Regions from separate parts of the Mesorhizobium sp. LNJC391B00 genome, predicted to be linked through region 2. Evidence: predicted binding sites of a transcription regulator. Region 2 holds the regulator's gene; each other region holds the start of a gene.
What was found. The regulator PhoB, encoded in region 2, activates phosphate uptake and scavenging genes when phosphate is short. The targets are predictions, from matches to a motif close to TGTCATNNANCTGTCAT.
Positions count from the first base shown of each region.

Region 1: a site for PhoB is predicted at 1,995-2,011, ahead of X750_RS160010 (ceramide glucosyltransferase). Genes of this name have one in related genera too.
Region 3: a site for PhoB is predicted at 1,954-1,970, ahead of X750_RS157725 (esterase-like activity of phytase family protein). Genes of this name have one in related genera too.
Region 4: a site for PhoB is predicted at 2,890-2,906, ahead of X750_RS141775 (DUF1045 domain-containing protein). Genes of this name have one in related genera too.

Region 1 is NZ_AYWI01000001.1:579,687-585,568, reverse strand. Features, by position in the region: gene X750_RS160005 (O-succinylhomoserine sulfhydrylase) at 1-731, shown strand, start outside; gene X750_RS160010 (ceramide glucosyltransferase) at 743-1,894, opposite strand; gene apaG (Co2+/Mg2+ efflux protein ApaG) at 2,115-2,507, shown strand; gene X750_RS160020 (Hsp33 family molecular chaperone) at 2,693-3,724, opposite strand; gene argF (ornithine carbamoyltransferase) at 3,833-4,744, opposite strand; gene X750_RS160030 (aspartate aminotransferase family protein) at 4,763-5,882, opposite strand, start outside.
Region 2 is NZ_AYWI01000011.1:121,161-127,042, reverse strand. Features, by position in the region: gene xylF (D-xylose ABC transporter substrate-binding protein) at 86-1,126, opposite strand; gene X750_RS141080 (ROK family protein) at 1,391-2,626, shown strand; gene phoB (phosphate regulon transcriptional regulator PhoB) at 2,657-3,346, opposite strand; gene phoU (phosphate signaling complex protein PhoU) at 3,363-4,067, opposite strand; gene pstB (phosphate ABC transporter ATP-binding protein PstB) at 4,109-4,933, opposite strand; gene pstA (phosphate ABC transporter permease PstA) at 4,951-5,882, opposite strand, start outside.
Region 3 is NZ_AYWI01000002.1:468,154-474,035, forward strand. Features, by position in the region: gene X750_RS157735 (Gfo/Idh/MocA family oxidoreductase) at 1-684, opposite strand, end outside; gene X750_RS157730 (LacI family DNA-binding transcriptional regulator) at 880-1,905, shown strand; gene X750_RS157725 (esterase-like activity of phytase family protein) at 2,067-3,542, shown strand; gene X750_RS157720 (L,D-transpeptidase) at 3,620-4,408, opposite strand; gene X750_RS157715 (MATE family efflux transporter) at 4,607-5,882, shown strand, end outside.
Region 4 is NZ_AYWI01000010.1:193,041-198,922, reverse strand. Features, by position in the region: gene X750_RS141760 (ABC transporter permease) at 1-322, shown strand, start outside; gene phnN (phosphonate metabolism protein/1,5-bisphosphokinase (PRPP-forming) PhnN) at 325-954, opposite strand; gene X750_RS141770 (alpha-D-ribose 1-methylphosphonate 5-triphosphate diphosphatase) at 951-2,105, opposite strand; gene X750_RS141775 (DUF1045 domain-containing protein) at 2,141-2,848, opposite strand; gene iolB (5-deoxy-glucuronate isomerase) at 2,986-3,798, opposite strand; gene X750_RS141785 (hypothetical protein) at 3,988-4,236, opposite strand; gene iolE (myo-inosose-2 dehydratase) at 4,246-5,163, opposite strand; partial or broken gene iolD (3D-(3,5/4)-trihydroxycyclohexane-1,2-dione acylhydrolase (decyclizing)) at 5,309-5,882, opposite strand, start outside.

The DNA of each region.
Region 1 (5,882 bases), on a different contig from region 2:
TCCTGGAAAGCCCGACCAATCCGACGCTGGAAGTGGTCGACATCGCAGCGGTGGCGGCGCTCGCCACCTCGATCGGCGCCAGGCTGATCGTCGACAATGTCTTTGCCACGCCCTTGCAGCAGAAGCCCTTGCAGCTCGGCGCCCATATCGTCGTCTACTCCGCGACCAAGCACATTGACGGCCAGGGACGCTGTCTCGGCGGCATCATCCTGTCGGACAAGAAATGGATCGACGAGAATTTGCACGACTATTTCCGCCACACCGGCCCGAGCCTGTCGCCGTTCAACGCCTGGACGCTGCTCAAGGGCCTGGAGACGCTGCCGGTTCGGGTGCGCCAGCAGACGGAAAGCGCGGCCAAGATCGCGGATTTCCTGGCAGGACGGCCGGAAATCGCCCGCGTCATCTATCCCGGCCGCGCCGACCACCCGCAGGCCGACATCGTCAAGAAGCAGATGACGGGCGGATCGACGCTGATCTGCCTCGACGTCAAGGGCGGCAAGCAGGCGGCCTTCGCCTTGCAGAACGCGCTCGACATCGTGCTGATCTCCAACAATCTCGGCGACGCCAAGAGCCTGATCACCCATCCGGCGACCACCACGCACAAGAACCTCAGCGACGAAGCTCGCGCCGAGCTTGGCATCGGGCCGGGAACGCTCAGGCTGTCGGTCGGTCTTGAGGATACGGACGATCTGCTGGAGGACGTTGCGCAGGCGCTGAAGGCAGCCGGATAGGCCGCGAGGCGTCACGCTCCCGACGAAACCTCTTCCAGTTCGGCCGTCTTGGTGCCGATGGTCATGGTGTTGCCGCGCCAGTCGACGGCGCCGCTCAGCCAGCCGCGCGCCCAGATGGCGGGAAGCATCATGTCGCGGACCATCATCGCCGGGACCATGCGCAGCGACAGATGCCAGCCCTTGGCCGCGGCCAGCGCGCATTCGGGAATGTAGGCCGCCGTCAGCACGGCCATCACCGTGGCCGGCAGGCTGATGCCGGCACTTGCGGCCGCCACCAGCGCCAACGCCAACGGCACGGCGACGCCGGTCAGGATCTCGGGTGCGAAAAACAGTGGGAAGGTGACGCGGCGCAACCGCGCCCAGCGCGCCTGGCGCGACCAGATGTCGGCAAGTCGGCGCTGCCCCAGTGGTTGCTCGAAAGGCGAGGCAACGAGATTGACGTGCAGGCCCAGTCCGTTGACCAGCTTGGTTGCAGCAGCATCCTCGGCGATCTCGGCGGCCAGCGCGCGGATACCGCCATTGGTATCGAGCATCGGCTTGTTCCACAGCATGCTCTTGCCCTGGGCAAAGCCGAGACCGAGCGCCTCGCCGGCATATTGCCAGCGCGCCTGCAGCGTGTTGAGGAACGCGCATTCGACCTCGGCCCAAAAGCCATCCGGCCGAGAGCCGATCGGCGTCGAGCAGATAAGCCCGGTATTGGTCCGCCAGGCCGCCATCAGGTGCTGGACGTAATCCCTTGGCATCAGCACGTTGGAATCCGCCAGAATAACCCAATGATAGCGCGCCGCTTCCCAGCCCTTGACGCAGTTGTTGAGCTTCGGGTTGCTGCTGACGCGGTCGTCGCCGATCAGCAGCCGGGCCGGCACGTTGGGAAACAGGACGATCGCCCTGTTTATCAGTTTGACGACGGGATCGTCGGCGTGAGCGACGCAGAAGATCAGTTCGTAGCGCGGCCAGTCGAGCGAGAAGGCTCGCTGCAGCGTCTCTTGTGTGAACGGCTCCACGCCGCGCGACGGCACGACGATCGAGACCGGTGGCTGCTCGCCGGACGGCGGAGGGATAAGGCGACGCGCTTGCAGTTTCGACGAAGCAAGCAGGATGCTGGCGAGATTGGAAAGAAGCAAAGCGGAGGAAGCGAAGGCGGCTGTGAGAGCTGGTTCCATCGAGATCTGGTCACTCCGGAAAGGCCGCTCGCGGCTGCTTTGTCAGTCGACAGATGGGCCTTGAGTCGCCGGCAAGGTTTGCGCACACCAACATTGTCATGTGTCACTTAAATGACATTGTTGTCGGCACTGCGCTTTGAGGCTGGCAGGACATGCCGCTCTGCGCGTATCAAACCGCATGGCGCGACAAATGTTCCCTGCTGCGCAACCGGAGCAGCCCATGTACCGCGCCGTCACGCGCAACATCGAAGTGCAGGTCAGACCGTTCTACCTGGAGGACCGCTCGGACCCGGCGGAGAACCGTTATGTCTGGGGCTACCAGGTGACGATCGACAACCAGTCGGACGATTTCGTGCAGCTTATGGCGCGTTACTGGCACATCACCGACGGCAGCGGCCGGGTCGAGGAAGTGCGCGGCGCCGGTGTGGTCGGCGACCAGCCTGAGCTCAATCCCGGCGACAGCTATCAATACACGTCAGGCTGCCCGCTCTCGACGCCGTCCGGCTTCATGGTCGGCCACTACACCATGCGCAACAAAAAGGGCGAGACGTTCGACGTCGCTATTCCCGCGTTTTCGCTGGATCTGCCGGGGACCCGACGGACGGTGAATTAGGGGTTTTCTCCCCGTCACTATACGGGGAGAAATGCCCGGCAGGGCAATGAGGGGCAGCGCCAGAGTCATGAGGTTATCTTCCACGCACATGACCTAGGCTATGCGCGGCCATTCACCAAAGTTCGCGCTGCCCTCATCCGCCCTTCGGGCACCTTCTCCCCGTGAACGGGGAGAAGGAAGAGATGCTACTGAGTTGCAAACTCCGCCGGGTCGAAGTCGTACTGCTTCGAGCAGAACTCGCAGGCGACGTGGATGCCGCCATCTTCGGTGCTGTCCTTGATCTCCTGCGCGGAAAACCCCTCGAGGATGCCGCGTATCTTGTCCCTTGAGCAGGAACATTGGTCGGCAACCGGCACGCCGCCGAAGACGCGCACGCCATGTTCGTGGAACAGCCTGTAGAGCAGCCGCTCGGCGCCGATGGTCGGGTCGATCAGCTCGGTCGGCTCGATGGTGCCGAGCAGCGCCACCAGCTCGCGCCAAGAATTGTCGGCCGGCTCGTTCATCACGTCGCGCGGATCGCCGTCGCCCCCCGAAATGTCGGGCACGCGCATGCGCTCGGGCGACTGCGGCAGGAACTGCGCCAGGATACCGCCGGCGCGCCACTGCTCGCGCGCACCGCCGGGGCCGGGCGTCAGCAGCTTGGCCACCGACAGCCTGAGGTCGGTCGGGATCTGCTCCGACTGGCGGAAATAGGTGCGCGCGGCGTCTTCCAGCGTCTCGCCGTCGAGCTGGACGATGCCCTGATAGCGCTGCGTGTGCGCCCCCTGGTCGATGGTCAGCGCCAAAACGCCGCTGCCCAGCAGCGTCTGCTGCGAGGTCTGGCCTGCGGCCACCAGGGCCTCCAGCCGGTCGGCATCGAAGCGCGCATAGGCGCGCAATGCCGAAGGCGTGGAGAAATCCGCGACCAGCATATCGACAGGCCCGTCGGTGCGGGTCTGCAGGATGAACTTGCCCTCGAATTTGAGCGAAGTGCCGAGCAGCACCGTCAGCACACAGGCTTCCGCCAGCAGGCGGGCGACCGGCTCGGGATAGTCATGACGGTTGAGGATGGCGTCGAGCATCGGCCCGAGCTGCACGGTGCGGCCGCGCACGTCGAGCGGGCCTACCTCGAAGGGCACGACATGATCGTCGCCGGCATAGCCGAACTCGCCGAGTTTGGGGTGATGTTCAGTCACTTGATGCGTTTCCAACATGACAAAGCTCCAGGGCGCGGCCATGCGGCCCGGAGGGGTGCATGCGTCCAAACGCGCTTGATTTGCGTGATGGGGCGCAAATAGGCATCGCGCCGCCCCGGATCAAGCGCTTGGAGATCAAGCGCCTAGAGATCAAGCGCCCAGACACCAGGCCAAAACCGCCTTCTGGGCGTGGAGCCGGTTCTCGGCTTCGTCGAAGACAACCGAATGCGGACCGTCGATGACCTCGTCGGTGACTTCCTCGCCGCGATGCGCCGGCAGGCAGTGCATGAACAGGGCGTCGGGCTTGGCCCTGGCCATCAGCGCCGCATTGACCTGATAGGGCGAGAAGACATTATGGCCGCGGGCGCGATGTTCCTGGCCCATCGACACCCAGCAGTCGGTGACGATGCAGTCGGCCTGGTCGACGGCCTCTTCGGGCGAGCGGGTGAAGTGCAGCTTGCCGCCATTGGACTTCGACCAGTCGATGTGCTTCTGCGCCGGCTCGCTGCCTTCCGGCACGGCGACATTGAGGTTGAAGCGGAACCGCGCCGAGGCCTCGAGCAGCGAATGCAGCACGTTGTTGCCGTCCCCGGTCCAGGCGATGGTCTTGCCGGCAACCGGACCGCGATGCTCCTCGAAGGTCATGATGTCGGCCATCAGCTGACAGGGATGGGTGTCGTCGGTCAGCCCGTTGATGACCGGAATCGTGGCATTCTCGGTCAGCTCGAGCAGCCGCTCATGCGACGTGGTGCGGATCATGATGGCGTCGACATAGCGCGACAGCACCTTGGCGGTGTCGGCAATGGTCTCGGAGCGGCCGAGCTGCATTTCGGTCCCGGTCAGCATGATGGTCTCGCCGCCGAGCTGTCGCATGCCGACGTCGAAGGACACGCGCGTGCGCGTCGACGGCTTGTCGAAGATCATGGCCAGCACCTTGCCTTCGAGCGGTTTGGTCCGTTCGCCGGCCTTGAGGCGCGCCTTGCGCACCACCGCATCGTCCAGCATCAGGCGCAGATCGCCTTCGGAAACGGCGGAAAGATCGGTGAAATGGCGAAGGCTCATCGGGAATGGTTCTCGGGATTACTTCGCGGCGGCCGCGGCGATGGCGTCGGTCAGGCCCTTGGCGCCGGCGCGGATGCGATCGAGTGCTTCGCCGATCTCGGCGTCGGTGACGGTCAGCGGCGGCAGCAGACGAATGACGTTGTCGCCTGCCGGCACCGCCAGCAGATGCTGGTCGCGCAGCGCCATGTTGACCTTGGTGTTGGGCATGGCGCATTTCAGGCCAAGCATCAGGCCGCTGCCCCTGATGCCTTCGATGACATCGGGAAATTCGTCGGCGACCGCCGCCAGGCCCTGCTTCATCAGCAATGCCTTGCGCTGGACGTCTTCGAGGAAGCCGTCTTCCAGCACGACGTCGAGCACAGCGTTGCCGACCGCCATGGCCAGCGGATTGCCGCCGAAAGTGGTGCCATGCACGCCTGCCGTCATGCCGACGACAGCGTCGTCGGTGGCGAGGCACGCGCCCATCGGAAAGCCGCCGCCAATGCCCTTGGCAATCGCCATGATGTCGGGCGTCACGCCGGTCCATTCATGCGCGAACAGCTTTCCGGTGCGACCGATACCGCACTGGACCTCATCGAAGATCAGCAGCAGGCCGTGCTGGTCGCAGAGCTGCCGCAGCCGTTTCAAGGATTGCGTCGGCACCGGGCGGATGCCGCCCTCGCCTTGCACCGGTTCGATCAGGATCGCGGCGGTCTCTGGTGTGATCGCCTTCTCGGCGGCGTCGATGTCGTCGAAGCCGACCTGGTCGAAGCCTTCGACCTTGGGGCCGAAGCCTTCGAGATATTTGTACTGGCCGCCGGCGGCGATGGTCGCCAGCGTGCGGCCGTGGAAGGCGCCTTCGAAGGTAATGACCCGGAAGCGCTCGGGATGGCCCTTGACGAACTGGTAGCGCCGCGCCGTCTTGATCGCGCATTCGAGCGCCTCGGCGCCGGAATTGGTGAAGAACACCTTGTCGGCGAAGGTGGCGTCAGCCAGCCGCTCGCCGAGCCGGGCCTGCCCCGGGATCTCGTAGAGATTGGAGACGTGCCAGAGCTTGGCCGCCTGTTCGGTCAGCGCCGAGACCAGATGCGGATGGCTGTGGCCCAACGAATTGACCGCGATGCCGCCAGCGAAATCGAGATATCGCTCGCCCTTGTCG
Region 2 (5,882 bases):
CGCCGATGGCGGAAACACACAATTCTCGTAGAGAAAACGCCGCGGCTTGACAGCCGCGGCGCCTCATTTCTTCAAGTCGTCGAGATCAGTTGCAAGCCGCGACGCTGCCGGCGGCGACGCCCGTGCAGACTTCGTCCTTCTTGATCCAGCCGGCGTCGATGACGACGTTGAGGTTGTCCTTGGTGATCGCGACGGGGGTCAGGAACAGCGACTTGACGGTGTTGCCGCCAGGCGTGGTGAAGTCCTTGGCGCCGGCAATGTCGCCCGTCTTCTTGCCATCGGCAAGCTGCGAGGCGATCTCGGCGGCGTTCTTGCCGAGTTCGCGCGCGTCTTTCCACACCGACACCGTCTGCGTGCCGAGCGCGATGCGGTTCAGGGCGGCATGGTCGCCGTCCTGGCCCGAGACCGGAACCGTTCCGGCAAGGCCCTGCGCCGTCAGCGCGGCGACAACGCCGCCGGCGGTGCCGTCATTGGCCGCAACCACGGCATCGACCTTGTTGTCATTGGCGGTCAGGAACTGTTCCATGTTCTTCTGGGCGTTGGCCGGCAGCCAGCCATCGGTATAGGCCTCGCCGACATTCTTGATCTTGCCCGAGTCGATGGCTTCCTTGAGCACTTCCATCGAGCCCGAGAACAGGAAATCGGCATTCGGATCCGAGCCCGAGCCCTTGATGAAGACATAGTTGCCTTCGGGCTTCGCCTTGAACACTTCGCGGGCCTGCATGCGGCCGACTTCCTTGTTGTCGAAGGTCAGGTAGAAGACGTCCTTGTTCTCGATCAGGCGATCATAGCCGACGACCGGAATGCCTTCGTCCAGCGCCTTCTGCACCGCCGGGCCGATGGCCGAGGCGTCCTGCGCCAAGATGATCAGCGAGTTGGCGCCCTGCGAGATCAGGCTTTCGACGTCGGTCAGCTGCTTGCCGGGATTGGACTGCGCGTCGGCCGAAATGTACTTGTCGCCGGCGGCTTCGATCGCCGTTTTCATCGCCGCCTCGTCGGTCTTCCAGCGCTCTTCCTGGAAGTTCGACCACGACACGCCGATGACCTTGTCCTTCGCCTGCGCGACCGACATCAGCGCCAGCGACATGGCGACACCCGCCAGCATGGCGGCTGCAAATCTGTTCATTATAACCCTCCCTGCGCCGCCCGGCGCGACAAAACCGGCCCGAAGGCCTGCACAAAGAGGCTCCATTTTTTCGAGCCTCGAAAAAATACTGGTTCAATGATAAGGCACTGTCAACATCGATTATGATGGATTCTGATGGCGTTGCCGAATTTTTTCGAGCTCCGCAATAAACAATGACAGGGCTGCCGGCGTCTGCCAATATTTGGCTGGTGCCGTCGAACGCCTTCACTATCATGAGGCGCGAGGAGGCCGGGAGGAAAACAAATGTCGGTTGGGATCCGCCACGACGATCTGCGCCGTCGCAACCGTGCGATGGTGATTTCGGCCGTGCGCCGGGCCGGCCAGCCGTCGCGGACCGAGATTGCGGCGACCACCGGCCTCAGCCATTCGACGATATCGGCAATCTCGTCTGATCTAATTCAAGAAGGCATCCTGATTGAAGGCAAGCCTGGCGAGACCGGCTCGCTGAAACGCGGCCGGCCGCAGGTCGGCCTTGGCCTCAACCCGGAAGCGGCGGCGGTCATGACCGTGGTGCTGTCGCTGAACTTCCTCTCCGTCACCGTCATCGACTATGCCGGCCAGGTGGTCGCGGAAGAACAGCGCCGGCTCGACACGCTGACCATGCCGCGCGACGAGCTGATCGGCGAATGCGTAGCAATCGTCGGGCGGCGTCTCGCGGACCCGGACCTCGATGTCCAGAGCATCGCCCGCATTGCCATGGGCATCCAGGGCATCACCGATTCGCAGGCGCGGGCCATGCTGTGGTCGCCAATCACGCCACTGACCGACATTGCCTTCGCCGACATGTTGGAAGCGGAATTCGGCATTCCTGCCACCATGGAGAACGACTGCAATATGATGGCGGTGGCCCTGCAATGGCGCCAGCCCGAGCGCTACCGCGACAATTTCATCGCGATCCTCTTGTCGCACGGCATCGGCATGGGGCTGGTGCTGAAAGGCGAACTGTTCACCGGCACCCATTCCTCGGGCGGCGAGTTCGGCCACATGATCCACCGTCCGGGCGGCGCGCTCTGCCGCTGCGGGCGGCGCGGCTGCGTCGAGGCCTATGCCGGAAACTACGCCATCTGGCGCAGCGCCAAAATGATGAGCGAAGATGCCGAGCCGGTCGATATCGGCGACGCTGATATGCGCGCACTCGCCGCGCGCGCCCGCGAAACCGATGGCCCGGAGCGCGAAGCCTATCGCAAGGCCGGTGAGGCGCTCGGCTTCGGCCTCGGCAGCCTGTTTGCGCTGATCGACCCGGCGCCTGTCGCCATGGTTGGCGTCAGCGCCGCCGCCTTCGACCTGATCGAGCCGGCATTGCGCGAAGCGATCGCCCAGACCGCCGGCGGCCAGCACTCGAAGTCGATCTCCTTCGACACCGAGCCCAACGAGCTGCCGCTGATCCGCGAAGGCTGTGCCATGCGCGCGCTCGGCTTCGTCGATCAGGAGATTTTCGCGCCGGGCATTCAGGCCAAATCCGGCAAGCATGTCGCCTGAATGGCCGGCAACGGCGCGACGCGCAGCATCCTAGTCTTCCCTGATCGCGTAGCCGGCGCCGCGAATGGTACGGATGACATCCGGCATGCGGCCGTTGTTGACCGCTTTGCGTAAGCGCCCGACATGGACGTCGACGGTTCGCTCGTCGATGTAGATCGTCTCGCCCCAGACATTGTCGAGCAGCTGGCTGCGCGAGAACACGCGGCCGGGATGGCGCATCATGAATTCGAGCAGCCGGAACTCGGTCGGTCCGAGCCTGATCTCGCTCTTCTTGCGGTAGACACGGTGCGACTCGCGGTCGAGCACGATGTCGCCGACCTTGAGCACGCTGGACAGCACTTCCGGCTTGGCCCGGCGCAGCAGCGCCTTCACGCGCGCCATGAACTCCGGCGTCGAGAATGGCTTGACCAGATAGTCGTCGGCACCGGTGGACAGGCCGCGCACGCGATCGCTTTCCTCACCGCGCGCGGTCAGCATGATGATCGGCAGCCGCTCGGTTTCGGGCCGCACTCTAAGCCGCCGGCAGAGCTCGATGCCGGAAACAGCGGGCACCATCCAGTCGAGCACCAGGAGATCGGGCACGTTTTCCTGCAGGCGGATCTCGGCCTCGTCGCCGCGTGTCACCACCTCGACGTGATAGCCTTCGGATTCGAGGTTGTAGCGGAGGAGCACGCCTAGCGGCTCCTCGTCCTCCACGACCATGATGCGTGGCGCGATCATAGGCAGTTCACCCTCATCAGGCCGGCGTGGCCATCGCCGTCTCGTCCTGCTTCGGACGATTGGCGGGCAATTGCTGGCCGGTCAGCACATAATACGCATTTTCGGCGATGTTGGTGACATGATCGCCGATGCGCTCAAGATTCTTGGCGCAGAACAAGAGATGCGTGCAGGCGGTGATGTTGCGAGGGTCTTCCATCATGTAGGTCAAGAGCTCACGAAACACGGACGTGTATTTGACGTCGATGCGCTCGTCGTCATTCCTGAGTTTTGCAAGAGCTGCCGCATCGGTGGCGGCATATTCCTCGACGACGCCTTGCACCTGGATCAGCACCAGCTGCGCCATGGCATCGATGGAGTGCGAGAGGTCGCGCGGCGTGACGCTCAAGCCCACGGTGCCGACGCGTTTGGCGATGTTCTTGGCGAGATCGCCGATGCGCTCGAGGTCGCCGGCCATGCGGATCGAGCCGACCACGGCGCGCAGATCGTTGGCCATCGGCTGGCGCTTGGCGATCAGCGTGATGGCGCGGTCGTCCAGTTCGCGCTGGCGCGCATCCATGATGGCGTCGTCGGAAACGACACGCTGTGCCAGCGCATTGTCCGAATTGAGCAGCGCCCTGGTCGAGCCGCTGACCATCGAGCCTGCCAGATCGCCCATGTCGCGGATCAGCTTGCTGATCTGCCCGAGCTCTTCATCGAAGGAGGCGACGGTATGTTCACCCATGATCTTGGTCCTCGTGCCTGAAAATTCACCCGCCGGACGGCTCAGCCGAAGCGGCCGGTAATGTAGTCCTGGGTGCGCTTGTCGTCGGGGTTGGTGAACATCTTGTCGGTGGCGCCCTCCTCGACGAGATAGCCGAGATGGAACATCGCCGTGCGCTGCGACACGCGCGCCGCCTGCTGCATCGAGTGGGTGACGATGACGATCGTGTAGTTCTGGCGCAGTTCGTCGATCAGCTCCTCGACACGGGCGGTGGCGATCGGATCGAGCGCCGAGCAGGGCTCGTCCATCAGGATCACCTCCGGCGACACGGCGATGGCGCGCGCGATGCACAGGCGCTGCTGCTGGCCGCCGGACAGGCCGGTGCCGGGCTCCTGCAGGCGGTCCTTGACCTCGTTCCAGATCGCCGCCTTCTTCAGGCTCTGCTCGACGATCTGGTCCATGTCGGACTTGCGCTTGGCCAGCCCATGGATGCGCGGGCCGTAGGCGACGTTCTCGTAGATCGACTTCGGGAACGGGTTGGGTTTCTGGAACACCATGCCGACGCGGGCGCGCAGTTCGACGACATCGATGTTCTTGTCGTAGATGTCGTCTTCATCGAGCGTGATCTTGCCGGTCACCCGCGCCGAATCGATGGTGTCGTTCATGCGGTTGAGGCAGCGCAGGAAGGTCGACTTGCCGCAGCCGGACGGGCCGATCAGCGCCGTCACCTGGTTCTGGCGGACGTCGAGATTGACGTCGAACAACGCCTGCTTCTCGCCGTAGAAGACGCCGACCTTGTCGCCGCGCATCTTGATGACTTCGTTCGACTTGGCGTTCATTTTGTCGCCCACTGCATTCTCAAGGGACTGTTCGGTCATGATGTTCATACCAAATTGCCTTTTTTCTACCAGCGCCGCTCGAACCGGCGCCGGAGCACGATCGCGGTGATGTTCATGGCCATGAGGAAGACGAGCAGGATGATGATGGCGCCGGACATGCGCTCGACAAAAGCGCGCTCAGCCTCGTTTGCCCACATATAGATCTGAACCGGCAGCGCGGTCGCCGGATCGAAAGGCGTCGTCGGATAATCGGCGACGAAAGCGACCATGCCGATCAAGAGCAGCGGTGCTGTCTCGCCGAGCGCACGCGCCAGGCCGATGATGGTGCCGGTAAGGATGCCTGGGGCGGCAAGCGGCAGGATGTGATGGAACACCATCTGCATCTTGGAGGCGCCGAGGCCGAGCGCCGCCGAGCGGATCGACGGCGGCACCGCGGCGAGGGCGGCGCGCGTGGCGATGATGATGGTCGGCAGCGTCATCAAGGTCAGCACCAGGCCGCCGACGAAGGAAGCCGAGCGCGGCATGCCGAGGAAGTTGATGAACACGGCAAGGCCAAGCAGACCGAAGACGATCGACGGCACCGCCGCGAGATTGTTGATGTTGACTTCGATCAGGTCCGTAAAGCGGTTCTTCTTGGCGAACTCCTCGAGATAGATCGAGGCGGCGACGCCGATCGGCAGCGCCAGCAAAAGCACGATCACCATCATGTAGAACGAACCGATGATGGCCACGCCCATGCCCGACGTCTCGGGCCGGCTGGAGGCGCCATAGCTGAACAGGCCGGTGTTGAAATGCTCGGCCATCGCGCCTTCGGCTTTGAGCTTGTTCATCCAGTCGATCTGCTGGTCGGACACCTTGCGGCGCGCTTCATCGACGCCGAGGTCGATCTGGCCCTTGGAGGCCGAGTCGAGATTGGCGGCGGCCAGGATGTCGACGTCACGCGTCGTGCCGATCACCGACGGATCGGCGGAGACGATGTCGCGCAGCTGGACGCGGG
Region 3 (5,882 bases), on a different contig from region 2:
GGAGCCTGCATAGGTGAAGCGCTTGCCGCCACCGAGATCGAAGATAGCGCTGGCCGACGATCCCTGCCGGTACCAGGAATTGGCCGGCTCCCATTCCTGGCAAAAAACACCGGCGGGATCGCCTGCGACCATGTAGCGGGCGGCGTCGAATGTGTGGATCGCCATGTCGAGCAAGAGCACATGCGCCATCTCCTCGCGAAAGCCGCCGAAATGCGGCGCGACGAAGAAGTCGGCATGGATGCTGGTTGGCTTGCCGATGGCGCCGGAGTCGAGAAAGCGCCTGATGCGCCGGACATTGGCGACGTAGCGGCGGTTCTGCACCACGGCATGAACTCGCCCTACCTGGCGCGCCGCGTCGACAATGGCGCGGGCATTTTCCGGGGTGTCGGCGAGCGGCTTTTCGGTGAGCAGATGGCAATTATGGGCAAAGGCGGAAAAGGCGACGTCGCGGCGGGCGGCAGGAACCACGACATCGAACACCGCGTCGGGCTTGGTCTGGTCGAGCACCGCGTCGAGGCTGGTGCCGATTACCGCGCCGTCGAGCCCGTATTCGTGCGCCCTCGCCTTCGCCCGTTCGGCGTCGAGATCGACAAGGCCGACAATGGCCAGCCCGTCGATCTGCCTCGCGGCATCGAGCCAGGCCTTGCTCATCGCACCACAGCCGACGAGGACGGCATTCATCATCCGGCATTCCTCCCGTCCGGTCCCTCCAGACCGAATGTCACGGCATTTCCGGCATCACCGTAAACGTTTCTCCGTAAACGTTTACGAGAACACACCCGATGGCCTAGAATGTCAATCGGCTGCCCGCGAAAATCATCCCGAAGCCTTGGCCTGAGCGGCAGCCGGTGCTAGCCAAGGGTCGGGGGAGAGAAGTCCTTGGCGTCCAGCATCCATGACCTCGCGCGTCACCTGAACATTTCGATCGGCACCGTGTCGCGGGCGCTGAACGGCCGCGCCGACGTCAATGCCGACACCCGCCAGCGCGTGCTCGCCGCCGCCAAGCAGCTGAACTATTCACCCAACCAGTCCGGCCGCAGCCTGCGGCAAGGCGCCACCCATTCGATCGCCTTCATGCTGCAACCGCATCCGGGGGACCAGCAATATGGCGAACCGTTCTTCATCCCGTTCCTGATCGGTCTGCAAGGCCGGCTTGCCGAGTATGGCCTGGATCTGATGGTCGTCATGGGTGAGCCCGGTCAATATCAGCAGGACAGGCTGCGCCGCGTGGTTGAGACGCGCCGAGCCGACGCGGTCGTGTTGGCCAATACACGGCGGGAAGACGATCGGATCGACTATCTCAGCAAGGCTGGCTTTCCCTTCGCCACGCTTGGCCGAAGTCAATCCGGCGACGACACCTATCCTTCGCTCGATATCGATTTCGAGAGGGCGGGTGATGAAGCCGTCGACCGGCTGGTCGCGCGCGGCCACCGCCGCATTGCCGCCATCCGCCCTTCGCTTGATCTCAACTTCGGCTACCTGTTCCTCGACGGCTACCGCAAGGCGCTGAAGCGGCATGGTATCGAAGTCGACCCCGGCCTGATCGCCGACGGCTTCATCAACGAGGCCGGAGGCTACCAGGTGACGCCGCGCGTGATGCTCTCCAAGGACCGGCCCACAGCCATCATCTTCAACAATGACGCAATGGCGCTCGGCGGCTGCAAAGCACTGGCCGAGATGGGCATCAGGCCCGGCCACGACATCGCGGTGATCGTCATCGTCGACACGCCGCTCTGCCGTTATTTCTCGCCGGCGCTGACCGCCTTCCGTCCGTCGCTGGAGCCGATGGGCCGGCGGCTGGCCGAAATGCTGCTGGCCTCGCTTCCCGCCTTTGCCGGCCCGGAAGGTCCGCGCATCATCCGCGAAGTCTGGCCGCTGGAGCTGATCGCCCGCGACAGCGATTGATCATTGCGCTCTTCCCTCTCCTACAAGGGAGAAGGAAGAGGCCCTCTCTGTCACGCAAGTATCATGTTCGCGTCCTAGACCGCTTTGCGAGAGGGCGACATCGTCGATGCGATGCGGTGGCCCCTTTGCGCCGCTCAAGGCTTGTCACAAAGAGGATCTCCATGAAAATCTCGCACCGAACCGTGTCGCTCGGCGCCGCGCTGGCGCTGTTTACCGCCCTGACCCCTGCCCTTGCCGACAGCACCGCCACCGTTGGCGGCTTCGTCAACAAGGGCCTGGTCGGCGTCGGCCGCATCCCGGCCGATCAGAAGGACAAGTTCGGCGAGACCTTCGGCTCCGGCTCCGGCATGTCCATCGACGCCGCAAGCTGGACCCGTGGCGCGGACGGCTACAAGGGCTCGCTCTGGTTGCTGCCGGACCGTGGCTACAATGTCGTCGGCACCACCGATTACCGGCCGCGCCTCAACACTATTCATATCGAATTCACGCCGACCGCACTGGGCGCCACGCCCACCTCCGGCCAGGAACAGACAGGCGTCAAGGCGACGCTTGCCGATTCCCTGCTCCTCACCGACGACAAGGGCGCTGACGCCACCGGCCTCGATCCGCTCAACGGCGTGCGCGCGGCCAATGGCGACCTGCCGATCCTGCCCGAGGCCAATGGCAAGCTGGCGCTCGACAATGAGGCGATCGCGCGGCTGCCCGACGGCACCATGTTCATCTCTGACGAATACGGCCCCAACATCTACCGCTTCTCGGCCGACGGCCATCTGTTGTCGGCAACGCAGCCGCCCGCCGCTTTGGTGCCGATGCGCAAGGGCGCGCCGAACTTCGCCTCCGACAATCCGGGCCCCGGTGCAGCCGAACCCGATCCGAAGGATCCCGAAACCGGCCGCCAGAACAATCAAGGCCTCGAAGGCATGGCGCTGACGCCGGACGGCAAGTCGCTGATCGCTGTGCTGCAGTCGGCGCCCCGCCAGGATGGCGGCGATTCGCCCGCGACGCGCCAGAACACCCGTGCGCTGGTCTACGACGCCTCCGACCCGGCCCATCTCAAGCTGGTGCATGAATATGCCGTGCCGCTGCCGGTGTTCAAGGACGCCAAGGACAAGACCAAGGTCGCCGCGCAGAGCGAAATCGTGGCGCTGTCCGACAAGACCTTCGTGATGCTGGCGCGCGACAGCGGAAACGGCCAGGGGGCGAAGGGCGATACTTCGCTGCTGCGCCAGATTTTCGTCGTCGACGTCTCTGGCGCCACCGACATTGCCGGCGGCGCCTTCGATGCCGCCGACAAGCCGCTGGCGCCCAAGGGCGTGCTCGACCCCTCGGTGACCCCGGCCAAGCTGACGCCGTTCATCGACATCAACGACAACAAGGAACTCGGCCGTTTCGGCCTGCATGACGGCAAGCCCAACGACAAGAACAATCTGTCGGAGAAGTGGGAAGCAATGTCGGTGGTCAGCGTGCTCGATCCGGCGCTGCCCGACGACTATTTCCTGTTCGTCGGCAACGATAACGACTTTCTCACCCAGGACGGTTTTCAGGTCGGCGCGCCCTACAAGGCCGAAGACGGCGCCGATGTCGATACCATGTTCCTGGTCTATCAGGTCACGCTTCCGGGCCTCGCCAAGAAGTAGCCGTATACGGAAAGGCGGACGCGCCCGGCGCGTCCGCCTTTACCGTTTGTCGGCGATCAGCGATGCCGTGAAGGCACCTATTTCAAAATCTCCGCATCCCTTGGCACGCCGGCATCGATCGGCTCGGCGGTCCGGCTCGACACAGCCATGATCTTGCCCGCGGCCGACAGGTTCGGGCGCACATAGACCTGGGCTACGCCGTTGACCCGGCTGTAGAGGTCGATGATGTCCTGGTTCATGAAGCGCACGCAGCCTGACGACGCGTTCTTGCCGATCGAATCCCATTCCGGCGTGCCGTGCAGCCGGTACATCGTGTCCTTGCCGTCGCGGAACAGATAGAGCGCGCGCGCGCCGAGCGGGCTCTGCGGTCCGGGCGGCATGCCGTCCTTGTATTTCGCCAGTTCCGGCCGGCGCTGGATCATTTCCGGCGGCGGCGTCCACACCGGCCATTTCTTGCGCGCCTGGATCACGGCGCTGCCGGTCCAGCCAAACCCGGCCTTGCCGAGGCTGACGCCATAGCGCATTGCCTTGCCGCCGTCGCGCACCAGATAGAGAAAATGCTCGGATGTATCGACGACGATCGTGCCGGGTTTTTCGCCGGTCGGATCGTCCACGATCTGGCGCACGAACTTCGGATCGAGCTTGGCCACGGGGATTGCCGGCAATGAAAAGCCCTCATCGACGCGCGCCGAATACATGGTGGCGGCATCGCCCAGAGCCGGTTCAGGCGCCGGGGCGGGCGTTGGCGGCACCACGACATCGGTCGTGGTGCAGGCTGAAAGCGCCATGGAAGCGGCACCCAAAGCGGATATTCCAAGAAACGCGCGCCGGTTCAGGCGCTCGGAAAAAAGCGGATTGTCGGACATGATCCCCCCAGCCTATTCATCATATCCAACAGGATATGCGACCCCACGCGGCGACGACCCATATCCCATTCCGGATGTTTTGAGAACTGATTAGCGTGAAGCCGCCAGGTGGCATGTTCCAATGCCGCATCGACCTTGTCCGTCAAATCGGCGATCATTGCCGGGCGGACTTTGAGATGAACCTTCGCCGAACAGCCCATGGACGAAAAAATACCACCGCGCCGGCGCACCGGCGACCTGACCAGCGGCCCGATTCCGCGCACGCTGCTTTTGTTCGCTCTGCCGGTGCTCGGCTCCAACGTGCTGCAATCGCTCAACGGTTCGATCAACGCCGTCTGGGTCGGCCGCTTCCTCGGTGAATCGGCGCTGACCGCCACCTCCAACGCCAATCTGGTGCTGTTCCTGATTCTCGGCACCGTGTTCGGGATCGGCATGGCCGCGACCATCCTGGTGGCGCAATCGGTCGGCGCCCGCGACCTGCCCGAGGCGCGGCGCATCGTCGGCACCAGCGCCAGCTTCTTCTTCCTCGTCTCGGCTATCTTCGCCGTCTGCGGCTGGATCTGGGTCGACGCCATCCTCAACACACTGGGCACCCCGCCCGATGCGCTGCCGCTGGCGCGCTCCTATCTGCGTATCATCTTCGTCGCCGTGCCGATGATGAATCTTCTGTCCTTCGTCATGACGGTGCTGCGCGGTGCGGGTGATTCGCGCACGCCATTCTTCTTCATGGCGCTCGCCGTCGTGCTCGACATCATCCTCAATCCGCTGCTCATTCGCGGCATCGGCCCCTTCCCCGAGCTCGGCATCGCCGGCTCCGCCACCTCGACGCTGATCGGCCAGACAGTGAGCGTGATCGCCATCCTCGTCGTGCTTTATGCCAGAAAGCATCCGCTGCGGCTCGCCGGCGCCAACCTCGCTCTGCTGCGGCCGGATCCGGCGCTGCTCAGGATCGTCGTCTTCAAGGGCGTGCCGATGGGCCTGCAGATGATCGTCATTTCGGCGGCGGCGCTGACCGTCATGGGCATCGTCAACTCCTACGGCTCGCAGGTCGCCGCCGCCTACGGCATCGCGGCGCAGCTGTGGACCTATATCCAGATGCCTGCACTGGCGATCGGAGCCGCAGTCTCGTCGATGGCGGCCCAGAATGTCGGCGCCGGGCGCTGGGACCGCATCGGTCGCATCGCGGCGTCCGGCGTCGGCTTCAACCTGGTGCTCACCGGCGCCCTGGTGGCGCTGCTGTTCCTCTTCGACAGGCCGGTGCTCGGCCTGTTCCTTAGCCGCGACAGCATCGCAATCGACATTGCAGCCCACATCAACAAGGTGGCGTCCTGGTCGTTCATCCTGTTCGGCGTCACCATCGTGCTGTTCGCCACCGTGCGCGCCACCGGTGCCGTGATGCCGCCGCTGATCATTCTGGTGATTTCCGTGCTGGTCGTGCGTACCGGCTTTGCCTACTTCTTCAGGAGCTACATCG
Region 4 (5,882 bases), on a different contig from region 2:
GATCTATTTCGCCATGTACACGCGCTCGATCTCGCCGGCCAGCCACGGCCAGTTCTACGAGCTCTACGCCATTGCCGCCGCCGTTCTCGGCGGCTTCTCGCTGCGCGGCGGCGAAGGCTCGCTGGTCGGCGTCATCCTGGGCACGGTGCTGCTGCAGGAGTTGCAGAACCTGGTCAATCTGCTCGGCATCCCGTCCTCGCTCAACTTCGCGGTGATGGGCGGCGTGATCCTGATCGGCGTGCTGGTCGACCAGCAATGGGGCGTGTTCCGCGCAAGGCGGCTGATGCTCGATGCCAGCCGCAAGACTGTCGCGGCCGAGTAGCGCTACATCACGCCGGAGATATCCGAGAAGGCCATCGCCTTGCGCAGCACCTCGGCGAAGCGTTCTCCGGCGGCTTCGCGCTGGCCGCCGTTGTCGATGGAGGTGACACCGGGTCCGGACAAAGCGACATTGGCGCTGCGGGCGAGCCGAGCCAGCACTTCGCCGCGCGATTCGCGGCCGCGCTGGGCGAGACGCTCGGCGAGGATTTCCGGCGAAGCGGTGATCTCGACGACAGCCAGATTGGCATAGCGCTCCCGCAGCACCGGGATGACTGCGCGCGAGACATTGGCCACGGCGACATGGCCATTGGCTATCGACCAGTCGACATCGGCCGGGATGCCATAGCGCAGGCCGTGCGCCTCCCAGGAAATGGCGAAAGCGCCGTCGGCCTGGGCCTCGGCAAAGGCGGCGTCGGCCAGCGTGTCGTGATCCTCGCTTGCGGCGTCGCTCGGCCTGGTGATGACCCGGCGGACGAACTCCAGCCTCGTCTCGTCGGCAAACAAGGTGCGGGCATAGCCGATTACCGTATCCTTGCCGGCGCCGCTCGGGCCGACGACGGCGACAAACACGCCGTTGCGGAGCGGAAAGGCCTCGCTGCTGAGTTCGCGCTCGATCGACGCCGAGACCATCAGGCGACCCGGCGCCCTTGGCGCCAGACGGTGCGCACGACCGGCACATGGTCGTCGACGCGCACACGCACCAGATCGGCGCGGCGGCCCTGTTCGATGACGCCGCGGTCGTTGAGGCCGATCGCCTCGGCCGGATTCTTCGACACCATCGCAACCGCCTGCGGCAGGGAAATGCCCTCGACGACGTCGCCGAGGAAGAAGGCCGACTGGATCAGGCTGAAGGGAATGTAGTCGGACGACAATATGTCGAGCAGGCCGTCGCCGGCCAGCGTGCGGGCCGAGACGTTGCCCGAATGCGAGGAGCCGCGCATGACGTTGGGCGCGCCCATCAGCACGCCGAGCCCGGCATCCTTCGAGGCCTTGGCGGCTTCCAGCGTGGTCGGGAATTCCGCGACGCGCACGCCCTGCTCGATCGCTTCGTCGACATGGCCCGATGTGGCGTCGTCATGGCTCGCCAGCACAATGCCCCGTTCGTTGCAGGCGGCTGATATCGCCACCCGGTTCGGTCCCGAATTCTTCGCTGATTCCGACATCCGCTTTTCGCAGAACAATTGGAAGTCGCGATCGGTCAGCTTCAGCTTGCGCTGGTAGTAATAGGCGTAGGTCTCGAGATTGACGAACTGGCGCTGTCCCGGCGCATGGTCCATCAGCGAGGCCAGTTTGACCCGCTCGTCGCCATCGAAATTGGCGAAAGCCCGCAAGCAATCCGGCGCCGAGACCTCGCAGCGCATGTGCAAGAAATGGTCGGCCCGCAACCGGTCTTTCGCGACGCTGTCCTCGATCGCGCCGGCGAGCTTGCGGATGTCGTCGGAGGTAATATCCGCGTCCTCGTCCATGCCGACACGCAAAGCGTCGAGCACGGTGGTGATGCCGGCGGTGGCCACCTGCGCGTCATGGGCAAGGACGGCGGCGATCGGGTTCCAGCGCACTTTCGGGCGCGGCGCATAGTGGCCTTCGAGATGGTCAGTGTGCAGCTCGACCAGGCCGGGAATGATGTAGTCGCCGCCCATGTCCTCGCCGCCCATGCCCCCGCCGGTGTGGCCGGTGCCGGCGTCGACGCCGGAGATAAAACCGTCGCGCAGCACGAGCGACCCTTCGACGATCTCGTCGGCAAGCACGATGCGGGCGTTGTGGAGAACAGTTTCGGCGGTCATTTCAGGCGGTACCTGGTTACTCGGACGAATTGCGGTCAGGCGGTTTTTCGGGCAGCGCGGCGGCCGAGCGCATGATGCGAAAGCACCATGAACGGAGCGCCCGGTTCGGTTTCGACGAACAGCGTCAGCGCATCCACCAGCACCGGCTGCTGCAGCACATCGGCGAACAGGCTGTCGATTGCCGCGCGCAGACGTTGGCTTTCCTGCGGCCCGGCCCGGCCGGACAGCGTCATGTGGAAGCGAAAGGTCTCGAACACGTAGGGGTAGCCCCACTGACAGAGATTGCGGAACTCGGCCGGTTTCAGCGAATCCGGGCTGCGCCGTTCGATTTCCGCTTCGGTGAGCGGCGCGCGAAAACGGTCGAAGCTAAGCACGACATCATCGGCGAAACGGTTGAGCGGCGGCAGCGGACCTTCCGGCACCAAAGCGAAGAAACCATCGATCTGGCTGACGACCAGGCGCGGGATGGTGACCGTCGGCGTTGCTTTGGCAAAGGCGTCCAGCGCCGCGCGCAACGAGCTTTCGGTTTCGTTGGCGGCCAACCGGAAGGGCGCTTTCAGCGTCGCATGAAAACCGTAGCGCCGCGCCGATGCGGTGTGAAAGGCGACTTCGGCCGCCGACAGCTCGCCCACCGCCTCGACCGGCCTGGTGGCGGCGCCAAAGGGGTCGCGACCCAGCCAGTTGGCGGCGATCCGCGCCAACGGCTCGTCCTGCCTCGGGGTGAAATAGATGGCGTAGCGCATCGAAAAAAATCCTCGTCAGCCCGCTGCCATAGGTGATTTCCATGACGGATTGACGAAGCTTATGCGAGTTTTCGAAGGCAAATCGACCCCATGGATCGTTAGCCGACGATTTTTCTTCCGGCGCAAGCGAAGGCCGATCAGGCCTTCATGAGCCATTCGTGCTCGGGCGCGTTGTGGAACTTCCACGTCCGCTTCGGCCCGGCCATGACGTTGAGGTAATAGAGGTCGTAGCCGTGGCAGGCGGCGCAGGGGTGATAGCCCTTGGGCACCAGCACAACATCGCCGTCCTCGATCGCCATGGCTTCGTCCAGCTCGCGGGCGCCGGTCTTGTCGGCGTCGGTGTAGACGCGCTGGAAGGCAAAACCCTGTGGCGGGTTGAGGCGGTGGTAGTAGGTTTCCTCAAGATAGGATTCGGCGGGCAGATTGTCCTGGTCGTGCTTGTGCGGCGGGTAGCTCGATGTGTGGCCGCCGGGCGTGATGACCTCGACCACCAGCAGCGAGTCGGCCGGCTTACCCTCGGGCAATATGTTGGTGACGTAGCGCGTGTTGGTGCCTTTGCCCCGAGTCTCCTGGCCGAGGTCGTGGGGTGCGATGACGCGAACGGGCAAGCCGCCGCCCAGGCCCGGCGCCGAGCAGACCGCGAGCTCGAGATCGGTGTCGGCGGTGACCGACCAATCCGACCCCTCAGGAATATAGACCGACCACGGCTTGCCCTCGAAGGGCGACATGCGCTCGCCGAGCAGGCCAAGTTCCCGGCCGCCGGCCTTGGCCGTGCCCTTGCCGGTGACGAACACCAGGCAGACTTCGCGACCGCCCGTCTTACCCGAGGCGTTTTCGCCGGGCTTCAAACGGTGCAGGTCGAAGCCGACATAGGTCCAGCCGGCGCTGTTGGGCGTGACATGCGCGACGCGGCCATGGCCCTTGTCGGCTTTGACGAGCAGTTTCGACATGTTTTGTCTCCTATCGCAAGTCTTCGAGGTCGGCCTCTCAACTTCGTCATCCTAGGGCGAAGCAGGAGCGAAGCTCCGTCGCGAAGACCCTAGGATGACGAAGCGAGGGACATTCCGGCCAATCACCGACGTAGGCGATACGCCAGGTGTCGAGTGTCCGACCCGCAAGCCCTTCCGAGCCACGGCCGTTCATTCCTTCGGTTCGGCGTCCGCCTTCGCTTCGCCGGTCTTCGGTCGATCAGGCGTAGCCTTGCTCTCCTCCACCGGCTTGTAAAGATAGAAGAACTGCCAGACGGCGTAGGCGGCAAAGCCGAGCGCAATGATGCCCCAGAACGGGGTGCCGGAGGCGAATTCTATTCCGGCCCAGATCACGCAGACGGCGACGACGGCAACGCGCCGCCACAGCGGCCGGAAGAACGGGTGCTCGTAATCCTTCATCGGACCGGCTTACGCATTGGGAAAGCCTTGCGTTTCCACCGTGTAGCCGGCCGCCGTCATCACCCGCATCAGCTCCTTGTAACCCACTTGGGCCATCTTCAGCGGCGGGTTCTTCTTCGGGTCCTGCTCGGCCTCGACGACGAACCAGCCTTCATAGCCATGGTCGGCGAAGCGCTGCACGATGGCGCCGAAATCGAGCGAACCGTCGCCAGGCACCGTGAAGGCACCGAGCGCCACGGCGTCGAGAAAGGACTGCTTCGTGCGGTCGAGCCCGTCGATCACGCCCATGCGCACATCCTTCACATGGACATGGCTGATGCGCTTGTGGTGGTTGTCGATGGCGCGCAGCACGTCGCCACCGGCAAAGGCGAGATGCCCTGCATCGAGCAGCAACGGAATGCCTTCGCCGGAATGGCGCATGAAGGCATCGAGCTCCGGCTCGGTCTCGACCACCGCCGCCATGTGATGGTGATAGGACAGCGGCATGCCTTGCTCGGCGCACCATTCGCCGAATTCGGTGAGGCGCCTGGCATAGGCCCTCATCTCGTCGTTGGACATTTTCGGCTTCGTGGCGAGAGGCCTGGAGCGATCACCCTGGATCGAGCGGCCGACCTCGCCATAGACGATGCAAGGCGCATTCACCGCCTTGAACAGGTCGATCATCGGCTGGATGCGATCCTTGTTCTTGCCCATGTCCTCATCGACCAGCGTGCCGGAGAACCAGCCGCCGCACAGCGTCACGTCGGCCTTTTTCAGGATAGGCAGCATGATTTCGGGGTCATTGGGAAAGCGGCGGCCCATTTCCATGCCGGTGAAGCCGGCCGAGCGCGACTGGCGCAGGCACTCTTCCAGCGAGACGTCGTCGCTGAGTTCGGCAAGATCATCGTTCCACCACGCAATGGGGGACATGCCCAGTTTGGCTTTCAAGTTTTAGCTCCGGTTTCTTGTTCACCCTCCCCCTTGTGGGGAGGGTCGCTGCGAAGCAGCGAGGTGGGGTGCGGCGCCAGACCCCCACCCGGACCTTCGGTCCGACCTCCCCACAAGGGGGAGGTAGGGGCCGGGTGCATGTACATCAATCGCCGATTGTCTGCATCTGCCGCTTTTCGTCGTAGGCCTTGCGGGCTGCGTTGACCTGCGGCCGTGCGGAGACTTCCGGCACCGCGACATCCCACCAATGGCCGCCGGCATCGGTGGAAATCAGCGGGTCGGTGTCGATGACCAGCACGGTGGTGCGGTCGTTGGTTTTCGACTTTTGCAGCGCAGTCTCCAGGCCAGTGATCGACGGCACTTTCTCGGCAATAGCGCCCATGCTGGCCGCATGCGCGGCGAAGTCGATGTCGGGCAGGATCTCGTGGCGCGCGTCCTTCAGGAGGTTGTTGAAGTTGGCGCCGCCGGTGGCCATCTGCAGCCGGTTGATGCAGCCATACCCCCTGTTGTCGAGCACCACGATGGTCAGCTTCAAGCCGAGCATCACCGAGGTGGCGATCTCCGAATTCATCATCAGGTAGGATCCGTCGCCGATCATGACGACGACCTCCTGGTCGGGCTTGGCCATCTTGGCGCCGAGCCCGCCGGCAATCTCGTAACCCATGGTCGAGAAGCCATATTCGCCATGGTACGAGCCGGGCGCGCCTGCCTGCCAGAGT